Regions from separate parts of the Enterococcus sp. AMC1251 genome, predicted to be linked through region 2. Evidence: a T-box and tRNA genes for the amino acid it is inferred to sense, from the RefSeq annotation. Region 2 holds a T-box; the other holds one or more tRNA genes.
The links. A T-box is a leader RNA that pairs with one kind of tRNA and senses whether it is charged. The one in region 2 lies ahead of ileS (isoleucine--tRNA ligase), so its partner is inferred to be a tRNA-Ile.

Region 1: it encodes a tRNA-Ile, which carries the amino acid that the T-box ahead of ileS (isoleucine--tRNA ligase) is inferred to sense. The anticodon was not compared.

The regions. Positions count from the first base shown of each region.
Region 1 covers NZ_CM177098.1:3,081,123-3,087,855, reverse strand. The annotation lists rRNA gene AC4BBR_RS14645 (23S ribosomal RNA) at 1-1,641, shown strand, start outside; rRNA gene rrf (5S ribosomal RNA) at 1,740-1,855, shown strand; tRNA gene AC4BBR_RS14635 (tRNA-Val) at 1,870-1,942, shown strand; tRNA gene AC4BBR_RS14630 (tRNA-Lys) at 1,949-2,021, shown strand; tRNA gene AC4BBR_RS14625 (tRNA-Leu) at 2,034-2,115, shown strand; tRNA gene AC4BBR_RS14620 (tRNA-Thr) at 2,151-2,223, shown strand; tRNA gene AC4BBR_RS14615 (tRNA-Gly) at 2,232-2,303, shown strand; tRNA gene AC4BBR_RS14610 (tRNA-Leu) at 2,319-2,404, shown strand; tRNA gene AC4BBR_RS14605 (tRNA-Arg) at 2,468-2,541, shown strand; tRNA gene AC4BBR_RS14600 (tRNA-Pro) at 2,552-2,625, shown strand; tRNA gene AC4BBR_RS14595 (tRNA-Ala) at 2,636-2,708, shown strand; tRNA gene AC4BBR_RS14590 (tRNA-Met) at 2,727-2,800, shown strand; tRNA gene AC4BBR_RS14585 (tRNA-Ile) at 2,820-2,893, shown strand; tRNA gene AC4BBR_RS14580 (tRNA-Ser) at 2,925-3,014, shown strand; tRNA gene AC4BBR_RS14575 (tRNA-Met) at 3,149-3,222, shown strand; tRNA gene AC4BBR_RS14570 (tRNA-Asp) at 3,282-3,355, shown strand; tRNA gene AC4BBR_RS14565 (tRNA-Gly) at 3,364-3,434, shown strand; tRNA gene AC4BBR_RS14560 (tRNA-Ile) at 3,439-3,512, shown strand; tRNA gene AC4BBR_RS14555 (tRNA-Ser) at 3,532-3,619, shown strand; tRNA gene AC4BBR_RS14550 (tRNA-Glu) at 3,629-3,700, shown strand; tRNA gene AC4BBR_RS14545 (tRNA-Ser) at 3,719-3,808, shown strand; tRNA gene AC4BBR_RS14540 (tRNA-Met) at 3,942-4,015, shown strand; tRNA gene AC4BBR_RS14535 (tRNA-Asp) at 4,075-4,148, shown strand; tRNA gene AC4BBR_RS14530 (tRNA-Phe) at 4,163-4,235, shown strand; tRNA gene AC4BBR_RS14525 (tRNA-Gly) at 4,254-4,324, shown strand; tRNA gene AC4BBR_RS14520 (tRNA-Ile) at 4,337-4,410, shown strand; tRNA gene AC4BBR_RS14515 (tRNA-Glu) at 4,423-4,494, shown strand; gene licT (BglG family transcription antiterminator LicT) at 4,742-5,581, shown strand; gene AC4BBR_RS14505 (beta-glucoside-specific PTS transporter subunit IIABC) at 5,732-6,733, shown strand, end outside.
Region 2 covers NZ_CM177098.1:748,266-754,998, reverse strand. The annotation lists gene zwf (glucose-6-phosphate dehydrogenase) at 1-163, shown strand, start outside; gene AC4BBR_RS03545 (GH25 family lysozyme) at 181-2,355, shown strand; gene ileS (isoleucine--tRNA ligase) at 2,530-5,319, opposite strand; T-box leader at 5,577-5,801, opposite strand; gene AC4BBR_RS03535 (DivIVA domain-containing protein) at 5,800-6,504, opposite strand; gene AC4BBR_RS03530 (YlmH family RNA-binding protein) at 6,524-6,733, opposite strand, start outside.

The DNA of each region.
Region 1 (6,733 bases), 1.2 Mb from region 2:
AGCGCTTAGAAGTGAGAATGCCGGTATGAGTAGCGAAAGACGGGTGAGAATCCCGTCCACCGTATGACTAAGGTTTCCTGGGGAAGGCTCGTCCGCCCAGGGTTAGTCGGGACCTAAGCCGAGGCCGAAAGGCGTAGGCGATGGACAACAGGTTGATATTCCTGTACCAGTTGTTTTTGTTTGAGCAATGGAGGGACGCAGGAGGCTAAGGAATGCATGCGACTGGAAGTGCATGTCCAAGCAGTAAGTCTTGAGTAGAGTCAAATGCTTTACTCTGTACGGACAAGCTGTGATGGGGAGGGAAATAATAGTACCGAAGTTCCTGATGTCACACTGTCAAGAAAAGCTTCTAGTGAGAAAACAACTGCCCGTACCGTAAACCGACACAGGTAGTCGAGGAGAGTATCCTAAGGTGAGCGAGCGAACTCTCGTTAAGGAACTCGGCAAAATGACCCCGTAACTTCGGGAGAAGGGGTGCTGACTTCGGTCAGCCGCAGTGAATAGGCCCAAGCGACTGTTTATCAAAAACACAGGTCTCTGCAAAATCGAAAGATGAAGTATAGGGGCTGACGCCTGCCCGGTGCTGGAAGGTTAAGAGGATGGGTTAGCTTCGGCGAAGCTCAGAATTGAAGCCCCAGTAAACGGCGGCCGTAACTATAACGGTCCTAAGGTAGCGAAATTCCTTGTCGGGTAAGTTCCGACCCGCACGAAAGGCGTAACGATTTGGGCACTGTCTCAACGAGAGACTCGGTGAAATTTTAGTACCTGTGAAGATGCAGGTTACCCGCGACAGGACGGAAAGACCCCATGGAGCTTTACTGTAGCTTGATATTGAGTGTTTGTACCACATGTACAGGATAGGTAGGAGCCGATGAACCCGGAACGCTAGTTTCGGTGGAGGCGCTGGTGGGATACTACCCTTGTGTTATGAACCCTCTAACCCGCACCACTTATCGTGGTGGGAGACAGTGTCAGGTGGGCAGTTTGACTGGGGCGGTCGCCTCCTAAAGAGTAACGGAGGCGCCCAAAGGTTCCCTCAGAATGGTTGGAAATCATTCGCAGAGTGTAAAGGCAGAAGGGAGCTTGACTGCGAGACTTACAAGTCGAGCAGGGACGAAAGTCGGGCTTAGTGATCCGGTGGTTCCGCATGGAAGGGCCATCGCTCAACGGATAAAAGCTACCCTGGGGATAACAGGCTTATCTCCCCCAAGAGTCCACATCGACGGGGAGGTTTGGCACCTCGATGTCGGCTCGTCGCATCCTGGGGCTGTAGTCGGTCCCAAGGGTTGGGCTGTTCGCCCATTAAAGCGGCACGCGAGCTGGGTTCAGAACGTCGTGAGACAGTTCGGTCCCTATCCGTCGCGGGCGTTGGAAATTTGAGAGGAGCTGTCCTTAGTACGAGAGGACCGGGATGGACTTACCGCTGGTGTACCAGTTGTTCTGCCAAGGGCATTGCTGGGTAGCTATGTAGGGAAGGGATAAACGCTGAAAGCATCTAAGTGTGAAGCCCACCTCAAGATGAGATTTCCCATTTCTTTAAGAAAGTAAGACCCCTGAGAGATGATCAGGTAGATAGGTTGGAAGTGGAAGTGCAGTGATGTACGGAGCGGACCAATACTAATCGGTCGAGGACTTAACCAAAGAAACGAAATAAAAAAGTATTTCGGGCTGTTTGATTACTACTTCAATCCAGTTTTGAGTGAATAAAAAGCACTCAATTAAATAGCAACAACACCCAGTGTGGTGGCGATAGCGAGAAGGATACACCTGTTCCCATGCCGAACACAGAAGTTAAGCTTCTTAGCGCCGATTGTAGTGAAGGGTTTCCCTTTGTGAGAGTAGGACGTCGCCACGCTAAAGTGTTGTCTTGGAGGTTTAGCTCAGCTGGGAGAGCACCTGCCTTACAAGCAGGGGGTCGGCGGTTCGATCCCGTCAACCTCCATTTTTTGAGCCGTTAGCTCAGTTGGTAGAGCATCTGACTTTTAATCAGAGGGTCGCAGGTTCGAGCCCTGCACGGCTCATAGAAATATTTTGCGGGTGTGGCGGAATTGGCAGACGCACTAGATTTAGGATCTAGCGCCTTACGGCGTGGGGGTTCAAGTCCCTTCACCCGCATCTTTAGTCTCGTTTTATTACTAGGCGATTATAACGCCGGCTTAGCTCAGTTGGTAGAGCATCTGATTTGTAATCAGAGGGTCGAGGGTTCAAATCCTTTAGCCGGCATCCAGACTGCGGAAATAGCTCAGTGGTAGAGCACCACCTTGCCAAGGTGGGGGTCGCGGGTTCGAACCCCGTTTTCCGCTTAGCCTTTTCAAAACGCCGGGGTGGCGGAACTGGCAGACGCACAGGACTTAAAATCCTGCGGTGAGTGATCACCGTACCGGTTCGATTCCGGTCCTCGGCATTGCTTTGAACCACTATGAATGGCAATTGTGAAATTGACAGAATAGGGGTTGAAAAGTATAAAGCACCCATAGCTCAACTGGATAGAGTGCTTGACTACGAATCAAGAGGTTAGGGGTTCGACTCCCTTTGGGTGCATTTTTAGCTACGGGAAGTAGCTCAGCTTGGTAGAGCACTTGGTTTGGGACCAAGGGGTCGCAGGTTCGAATCCTGTCTTCCCGATTTATTTTGTGGGGCCTTAGCTCAGCTGGGAGAGCGCCTGCTTTGCACGCAGGAGGTCAGCGGTTCGATCCCGCTAGGCTCCATTAGTACTTTATTATTTTCGCGGTGTAGCTCAGCTGGCTAGAGCGTCCGGTTCATACCCGGGAGGTCGGGGGTTCGATCCCCTTCGCCGCGATTTCTTTTTTAAGAGCCAAGGACCTTTAGCTCAGTTGGTTAGAGCAGACGGCTCATAACCGTCCGGTCGTAGGTTCGAGTCCTACAAGGTCCATTGTAGTGACAATTAACAATATATTTATTTCGGAGGATTACCCAAGTCCGGCTGAAGGGAACGGTCTTGAAAACCGTCAGGCGGGTAAAACCGTGCAAGGGTTCGAATCCCTTATCCTCCTTTACTGAGAATCACTGTAAGTGGCTTTGCCAGAACAGATGATGAACAGTACTTGGCGAACGAAGTGAGAGAAGTAACCTTACTAGTAATCACCAAGAAAAATCACCTTTTATAGTCATATAGACTATATATTATCGCGGGGTGGAGCAGTCAGGTAGCTCGTCGGGCTCATAACCCGAAGGTCGTAGGTTCAAATCCTGCCCCCGCAATTGCTTTTAAATTTGTTTTAAAAGTATGAGTAGTATAGTGATGCAATACATTTATTATTGGTTTGGTAGTTCAGCTGGTTAGAATGCCTGCCTGTCACGCAGGAGGTCGCGGGTTCGAGTCCCGTCCAGACCGTTTTAAATGCGGGTGTAGTTTAGTGGTAAAACCACAGCCTTCCAAGCTGTTGTCGCGAGTTCGATTCTCGTCACCCGCTTTATGGGCCTATAGCTCAGCTGGTTAGAGCGCACGCCTGATAAGCGTGAGGTCGATGGTTCGAGTCCATTTAGGCCCATTTTTCAAATTATTTTCTTGGGGAAGTACTCAAGTGGCTGAAGAGGCGCCCCTGCTAAGGGTGTAGGTCGGGAAACCGGCGCGAGGGTTCAAATCCCTCCTTCTCCGTTTCATAGCGGCCCGTTGGTCAAGCGGTTAAGACACCGCCCTTTCACGGCGGTATCACGGGTTCGATTCCCGTACGGGTCATTTTTTAATATTTATTTCGGAGGATTACCCAAGTCCGGCTGAAGGGAACGGTCTTGAAAACCGTCAGGCGGGTAAAACCGTGCAAGGGTTCGAATCCCTTATCCTCCTTTACTGAGAATCGCTGTAAGTGGCTTTGCCAGAACAGATGATGAACATACTTGGCGAATGAAGTGAGAGAAGTAATCTTACTAGTAATCACCAAGAAATATCACCTTTTATAGTCATATAGACTATATATTATCGCGGGGTGGAGCAGTCAGGTAGCTCGTCGGGCTCATAACCCGAAGGTCGTAGGTTCAAATCCTGCCCCCGCAATTGCTTTTAAATTTGTTTTAAAAGTATGAGTAGTATAGTGATGCAATACATTTATTATTGGTTTGGTAGTTCAGCTGGTTAGAATGCCTGCCTGTCACGCAGGAGGTCGCGGGTTCGAGTCCCGTCCAGACCGTTTTATTTATTTTTGGCGCAGTAGCTCAGTTGGTAGAGCAACGGATTGAAGCTCCGTGTGTCGGCAGTTCGATTCTGTCTTGCGCCATTTTGAAAGAAGAAACATGCGGGTGTAGTTTAGTGGTAAAACCACAGCCTTCCAAGCTGTTGTCGCGAGTTCGATTCTCGTCACCCGCTTTTTTTCTTTAAGGGCCTATAGCTCAGCTGGTTAGAGCGCACGCCTGATAAGCGTGAGGTCGATGGTTCGAGTCCATTTAGGCCCATAATTTGTAAAAGGCCCGTTGGTCAAGCGGTTAAGACACCGCCCTTTCACGGCGGTATCACGGGTTCGATTCCCGTACGGGTCATGTCTTTAAAGCATTTTGCTAGTTGCATAATGTTTTTTTTTATATTTTTTTTATGAAAACGTTGACAATGCAGTTGTAATAATGTATTCTAAGCTTGTACACAACAAGTGAATATACGGATAGTGATTGTTTAAATACAAGCTAAACCTAATTTTTCCAAAAAGGGAGAGTATCTTCTTTTTTGGAAAGGTTGGGTTTTTCTTTTTTTATGATCAAAGGAGTTAGGAGTGAAGAAGGGAGTGAAAAAATGATTATTCAAAAAATTTTGAATAATAATGTTGTGATTACGTTGGATGTGAATGAACAAGAACAAATTGTGATGGGACGTGGTATTGCATTTAAAAGAAAGATTGGAGACTTTGTAGCAGAAGAGCAGATCGATCAAGTTTTTCGTTTAGCCAACCAAGATACTTCTTTGAAATTTCAAGAGTTGTTAGGGGAACTACCTCTAGAAGTAATGCAGCTGTCAGACGAAATAATCAAGTATGCAAAAACAAAACTAGGTAAAAAATTAAATGATACTATTTTTATTTCTTTAACAGATCATCTTCATACTGCATTAGAGAGAATGAGACAAGGAATTGAAGTGAAAAATTTTTTGTTATGGGATATCAAGCGTTTTTTTTCAGATGAATATTTTATTGGGAATAAGGCAGTTGACATGGTTAAAGAAAAATTGGGTGTTCAATTGTCAGAAGATGAAGCAGGATTTATCGCTTTACATCTGGTTAATGCGGAAATGGATGAAGAAATTGGCAATGTTTATGAACTAACAAAAATTATGCAAGAGATTACAAATATTGTTAAATATCATTTTAAAATTACTTTTAATGAAGACTCAGTTTATTTTTATCGTTTTAGTACTCATTTAAAATTTTTTGCTTATCGTTTATTAAATCATAAAGAATTTCGAGATGAAGATGATGGAGAATTATATGAAGTGATTAAAAAAAAGTACCGTAATGCATATAATTGTGTAAATAAAATCGCGGCGTTTTTGACGGAAAATTATTGTTATGCTATTTCTAGGGAAGAAAAGATGTATTTGATTATTCATATCGCGCGTGTAGTACAAACCAATGGTTAGCAAGATTATTATCTTAATAGATCAGCAATATGATGAAAGGTGGATAGAAGAGAAGCAATGTACAGTAAGACCCTTTGGATAGTGACATTAAGTTGGCTAAACCTTCAAAAGTAATGTATTGAAAAAAACGAAACTTTGGAGGAATAAAAAATGGGAAAATATCATGATTTGGCAGAGAAAATTGTTAACAATGTAGGTGGAAAAGAGAATATTAATAGCTTGACACATTGTGTTACACGCTTACGTTTTAAGTTGAAAGATGAAGCAAAAGCAAATGACGATATATTGAAAAATATGGATGGCGTAGTCACTGTAATGAAAAGCGGTGGGCAATATCAAGTAGTAATTGGAAATCATGTGCCTGCAGTTTATGAAGATGTTCTAAGCATTGCTGGGATTTCAGCAGATGCAGAACAAGGATCATCTGGGGGAAATTTATTTAATCGTTTGATTGATATATTAAGTGGTTGTTTCCAACCTTTCTTAGGTGCCTTAGCTGCAGCAGGAATGGTAAAAGGACTAAATGCATTACTTGTTTTCTTGAAATTATATGCAGATACTTCTGGAACGTATACGATGTTAAATGGTATTGGTGATGCAATTTTTTATTTCATGCCAGTGATTCTAGGCTATACAGCAGCTAGAAAATTTAATTTAAACCCAATGGTGGGGATTGTTATTGGAGCTGCCCTTTGCTACCCTACAGTGCAAGGCAGCGCATTACAAGCGGCCTTTGAAACAACTGCAGGAGCTGGAGCAGCAGCGCCATATAGTTTATTAGGATTACCTGCTTATGATACGTTTTTAGGTATTCCATGGGTTGGTGCGGGTTATACAAGTAGTGTTGTACCGATAATATTCATTGTTGCCTTTGCAGCGCAAATTCAAAAACTTTTCAAGAAACTTATTCCTGAAGTTGTTCAAACGTTCTTGGTACCATTTTTTGTACTATTGATTGCATTGCCGATTGGTTTCTTAGTCATTGGTCCGATTATCAGTATGTTGACAGATTTATTGAGTGCTGGCTTCCAATCTTTGATGGGCTTCTCACCAGCATTGTATGGCGTTATCCTTGGTTTCTTCTGGCAAGTATTAGTTATTTTCGGTTTACACTGGAGTGTGGTGCCGCTTGCAATCATGCAAATTACTCAA
Region 2 (6,733 bases):
TGTTGATATTATTCGTCATGCTTGGGATCAGACCTCTGTAGACTTCCCTAATTATGCCGCTGGCTCAATGGGGCCTGATGCAGCATTTGATTTACTCGCACAAGATAATTTCACGTGGGATTGGCAGCCAGATATTTGGTATCGTGAACGTGGAAAACTTTAAAAATATGGAGGAAATAAATGAAAAAAATAAAATTTAATGTAGCAGTTTCATGTACATTACTGGCTTTCTCACTTGGAATGAGCATACTTGCTTACGCTGATGATTCTTCTTCTGTTTCAGACAGTTCTTCACGTACTGAAAACTTTACGACAAACACAACTGAGACAAGTTCTGATATCCTTGATTCAACGAATTACTCTGATCAGATGACTTTTGAGTCAACTGAAACGGAATCAGAACCAAGTGTTGAGCCTGATGAACAAGTGTATTTTGATGACTATTATCTTCCGTCTGAACGTTCAGATTTAAATCCTGTCACTCGAAGTAACAATCGTTTGCGTAACTCAATGGATAATGTTCATGCCGGTGAAGCCAACAGACCAAAATCTCATTTTATTGATATATCGTCTCATAATAGTTCCATTTCAGTTGCGAATTTCAAAAAAATGAAAACATATGGGATTAATGGCGTTGTTGTCAAGCTTACTGAAGGGACTTATTATACGAATCCTTACGCTCAAGAACAGATCAATAACGCCACTGCTGCTGGTCTAAACGTTTCTGCTTATCATTATGCCCACTATACAACTAGTAACAGTGCTGCTAATGAAGCCTCATACTTTGTCTCATCAGCTAATCGTTTCAAGTTACCAAAATCTACTATTATGGTAATCGATATTGAAGAAGGAAAAATGCTAAATTCTTCTTTGACACCAAATACTACAACTTTTGTTAACACATTAAAATCTAAAGGTTTCTCTAACCCTATGTATTATATGAATAGATCTTATGCAACAAGTGGACATTTTTCTGTAAGTAAATTTGGTGCTAAAAATATGTGGGTTGCGCAGTATCCTTATGCCCCAACGGCCTCCATGAAATGGAATAATGAATTCTCTGCTTGGCAATGGTCTTCTCAATATTATATTCCTGGAATTGCTCATCCTTTTGATATTTCCATGGATTATAGCGGTTATCTTGAAAACGGCGCTCAAGGTAGATGGCTTAGTGATAATCAGTACGTAACGATTACTAAAAAGAATTACTCGGTATGGTCAAACTTTAATTTCACTTCCAAAACCACCACTACAACGAATATTTACAATCAAACATTCAAAGTAAATGGTAAATATAAACATATGAATGGCGAGACCTACTATTCACTTTATGATAACAACGGCAAATGGAAGGGATACTTAAATGCCTCAGCTACAACTAAGGCTCCTGGCCCTCAAGGAATTTGGATAAAAGAAAACAAGTATGTCACTCTTACTAAAAAAGGACAAACACTTTGGGGAGATATCAATAAATTCTCTAGTAAAAAGGGCAATACGACTGACCTTTATCAGCAAACCTTTCTAGTCAAAGGTAAATATAAACATATGAATGGCGCTGTTTATTACTCTCTCTATGATAGCAAAGGCGCATGGAAAGGCTACCTAAATTCCGCTGGTGCTACTGTAGCTCCTGGTCCTCAAGGGGCTTGGATAAAAGAAAACAAGTATGTCACTCTTACTAAAAAGGGACAAACACTTTGGGGAGATATCGACAAATTTTCTAGTAAAAAAGGGAATACGACTGACCTTTATCAGCAAACCTTTCTAGTCAAAGGTAAATATAAACATATGAATGGCGCTGTTTATTACTCTCTCTATGATAGCAAAGGCGCATGGAAAGGCTACCTAAATTCTGCTGGTGCTACTGTAGCTCCTGGTCCTCAAGGGGCTTGGATAAAAGAAAACAAGTATGTCACTCTTACTAAAAAGGGACAAACACTTTGGGGAGATATCGACAAATTTTCTAGTAAAAAAGGGAATACGACTGACCTTTATCAGCAAACCTTTCTAGTCAAAGGTAAATACCATCATGCTTCAGGTCCTGTTTATTACTCTCTCTATGATAACAAAGGCGCATGGAAGGGCTACCTAAATTCTGCTGGTGCTACTGTAGCTCCTGGTTCTCAAGGCGCTTGGATAAAAATGGATAAGCAGATAACCATCGAAAAAAAAGGGTATACCATTTGGGCTGATATTGATACCTTCTCTAGAAAAAAAGGCAATACAACCGACCTTCACAAAAGAAATTATCACGCTCAAGGAAAATACAATCATTCCTCAGGAGAAATATATTATTCAATATATGATGAAAAAAGAACTTGGATAGGGTATTTAAACTCAAATGCTACTAAATAGCTTTTATAATTTGCAATGAAATCTTTGAAACTTAAATAGATGACAAAAAACGGCGAGAAAAAAGCAGTTCCTTCGGAGCTAAATGCTTTTTTCTCGCCGTTTATTCGTATTTAGAGTGCGAAACAAAACTGATCTTTAGTTTTTTTCCACGCTCTTTCACTGCCATCACTATTCTTATTCTTCAAATCCTTCAACAACAGCTTCAGGATAATTTTCTTCAACGATTGTGGCACAACGTCCGCATAAAAGCGGTAATTTTTCATCTTCACCAACGTCTGTACGTACTGCACGACAACGCTCACACGTTTCACCCGCTGCTTTTTCCACAAGAATTGACATATCATCGAATTTTTCAACATTTTCAGGAACTTCTGCTTGTAAAACTGCTACCTCAAGATCAGAAACAATCAATAATTGAGCGATATCTGCATCCACAGCTGTCAACAATTCGTGGATTTGCTCATTAGGGTAAACTGTTACTTTCGCTTCTAACGATTTACCGATTAATTTAGAATTACGCGCTTCTTCTAATGCTTTTAAGACATTATCTCTAAAGTTCATGAAAGCCGCCCATGTGTCTAATAACTCTTGTTGGTTAGCAAACTCTTCATATCCTGGGAACTCTGACAACTGAACATAGTCTTCATCTTCTTTTAGGAAGCTCCAGATTTCTTCAGAAGTATGCGGAATAATTGGTGTTAACAATTTTGTTAATGCAACAGCTGTTTGATAGAACACTGTTTGCATACAACGACGTTGATAATTATCTGCCGCTTCGATGTAGACAACATCTTTAGCAAAATCTAAATAGAATGAAGATAGATCGACCGTTAAGAAGTTCATCACTGAACGGTAGATTTGCATGAAATTGTATTTGTCATACCCTTTTTCACGAATTTCTTGAATGACTTGATTTAATCGGACAATCATATATTTATCCACAGAACGTAACTCTTCATAAGCAACTGTATGTTCTTTAGGTTCAAAATCACTTGTATTGGCTAATAAGAAACGCATTGTATTACGGATTTTACGGTAAACTTCGGACACTTGATTTAAGATATCCATTGAAACACGTACATCTGCCTCATAATCCACACTACTTACCCACAAGCGTAAAATATCTGCACCCATTTGTTTGATCACTTTATCAGGTAAAATTGTATTCCCCAATGATTTACTCATCTTACGGCCTTCGCCATCCAATGTAAAACCTTGAGATAAAACAGCTTTATACGGCGCTACACCATTGATGGCTACACTTGTTGTAATACTCGAATTAAACCAGCCACGGTATTGATCAGAGCCCTCTAGATACATATCAGCTGGGAAAGTCAGTTCTGGACGTTGACGCAATACTGCCTCATGAGAAGAACCAGAATCAAACCATACATCCATGATGTCATTTTCTTTCGTAAATTCACCATTTGGCGAATCAGGATGTGTAAACCCATCTGGTAACAATTCTTTCGCTTCACGCTTGAACCAGACATTTGATCCATGCTCAGCAAATAAATTTGCTACATGTTCGATTGTTTCAGGTGTAATAATTGGTTCACCGTTTTCAGCGTAGAAAATTGGTAACGGTACGCCCCACGCACGTTGACGAGAAATTACCCAGTCACCACGGTCACGAATCATATTGTAAAGACGCGTTTTGCCCCAGGGAAGAATCCAGTCAACTTTTTCTACTTCATCTAAAATGTTTTGACGAAACTTATCGATTGATGCAAACCATTGTGGTGTTGCACGATAAATGACAGGTTTCTTTGTGCGCCAGTCATGGGGATAACTATGTGTAAAGAAATCCAATTTTAATAATGCATCTTTTTCATCAAGTAAAGCGGTAATCATTGGATTGGCTTTATCATAGAAGACACCTTCAAATCCAGGCGCTTCATCCGTAAACACACCACGATTATCTACAGGTGAAAGAACATCTAAATTATATTTTCTACCGACAATATAGTCATCTTCACCATGTCCCGGAGCTGTATGAACTAACCCAGTACCAGCATCTAATGTTACATGATCGCCTAGCATAACTAATGATGTACGATCATAAAATGGATGTTGCGCTGTCATATATTCCATATCTTTACCGGAAATCGTATCAAGAACTTCAACGTCATCCCAGCCAATTGCTTCTTTAACTGTGTCCAAAAGATCTTTGGCGACAACGTATTTTTTACCATATGCTTTGACAACAACATATTGATAAGTAGGATTTACCGAAATTCCTAAATTCGCTGGAAGAGTCCAAGGCGTTGTTGTCCAGATAACAAATGATGTATCTGTGTCTAAAATCCCTTTGCCATCAACCACTTTAAACGCCACATAAATAGATGCCGACTTAACGTCTTTATATTCGATTTCAGCTTCTGCTAGTGAAGACTCGCTAGATGGAGACCAATAAATTGGTTTTAACCCTTTGTAAATATAGCCTTTTTCAGCCATTTTTCCAAATACACGAATTTCAGCTGCTTCATACGTTGGATCCAGTGTAACATAAGGATGTTCCCAATCTCCAGCAACACCTAAACGTTTGAAATCTGCACGTTGGGTATCTACTTGAGAACGGGCATATTCTTCACATTTTTCACGATATTCAGCTAAGGTCATTTCTTTTCTTTTGATGCCTTTATTTGTCAGTACTTGTTCGATCGGCAATCCATGTGTATCCCAACCTGGAACATAAGGTGAGCGAAATCCAGACATAGATTTTGAGCGGATAATGATATCTTTACTGATTTTATTTAATGAATGACCTAAATGAATATTTCCGTTTGCATATGGTGGTCCATCATGAAGAACAAAAGTTGGTTTACCTTCGTTTAATTGTTGACGTTTTTCATAAATTTTTTGATCTTCCCACTCTTTTTGCCATTCTACTTCACGATTTGGTAAATTTCCACGCATTGGAAAAGCTGTTTTTCCTAATTGTAATGTTTCTTTCATTTTCATTTTTATTTCCTCGCTTTCGTTTGTAAGTATTAATTGATAGATTTAAAAACATATAAACCCACCTCTTATTTTATTTTGATCAAGCATTTTGGTGATTCGCTAGCGTAGCGACTTCTCTCACTTTATTCGCCAAGTATTGTTCATCATCCATTCTGGCAGAGCCCGTCGTGGTCCTTCAATGCTTAGAACTTTAGCTCTTTGAAATTGATGAGATCGAAACGAAGTGGAGTGATTTACAACAAAAAAGTACTTTCATCCCAAGGGACGAAAGTACTCGTGTTACCACCCAAATTTGAAATAATCAATCAACTCAATTATTTCCTCTGTTAATTGTTAACGAAATTACTCGTCAAGTTTTACTTTATTCAAACTTGAAGTAAAATAGAGGATCTTTTCAATACCAGGGTCTGTCAATCTTTCACTATCATTGACTCGCTAAAAGAATGGTTATTGACTTTTCTGTTCTATTTCTATACGAAACTATTTAGGATCTTTATTTAATAAATCAAGCATTGCTTTTGGATCAATTGCAGCTTTCTCAAGAGTTGATTCCTCAACTGCCACAACTGGCTCTGTATCAACTTCATCACTTTTATCAAGTTCTTGCGCTAATACTTCTTTAATAACCGTATGTGAATCACTTACATAACTTGAAAATGGTTTTAATAGTTCATTCCACTCTTCACTCTTCACTTGTTCTAATTGTGCTTCTAACATCAAGCTTAAACGTTGATGGAAGACACGTGTTTTCTTCTTCAAATCATCCGTTTCAGCAGCTAATTGACGCGCTCGATCTGTTGCGTCTGTTAAAATTTCTTTCGCTTTTTCTTCAGCAGACGTAATAAGATTGCTTGAACGTTTCTCAGCAGAAGAAATCATTTCGTTGGCTGTATTCTCAGCAGAAGTAACAATTACTTCTGATTCCTTATTTGCACTTGTTTTAACTTTATCAGCTGTATCTTGAGCTACGATAATTGATTGATTCAACGCATCTTTTAATTCATTGAAATACTGTAATTTTTCTTCTGCATGTTTTAATGATTTTTCAAGTTCACGATTTTTTTGAAGAGCGTCTTCATAGTCTTTCGTTACTTGATCTAAGAAATCATCGACATCGTCTTGGTTGTATCCTCTCATTTTTGTAGAGAAGTTTTTATTTTGAATATCTAATGGAGTTAATGCCATATTCCTTCACCTCTTTGGATTATTTTCGTAGAACTCCCAGTAACAAACGAAACTTATCTTTTTTCGTCTTTCCTTCTAACTCTTGAATTTGGATTCGACCATAACCTCTAATAGACACAATATCCAACAAATCTACTAAAAAATCTGGTCTCGTATTCTCCGTCCAATTCACTTTTACTTTTCCAGATTCGATCAATTGTTTTGATCTCTGTCTAGATATATTATATAC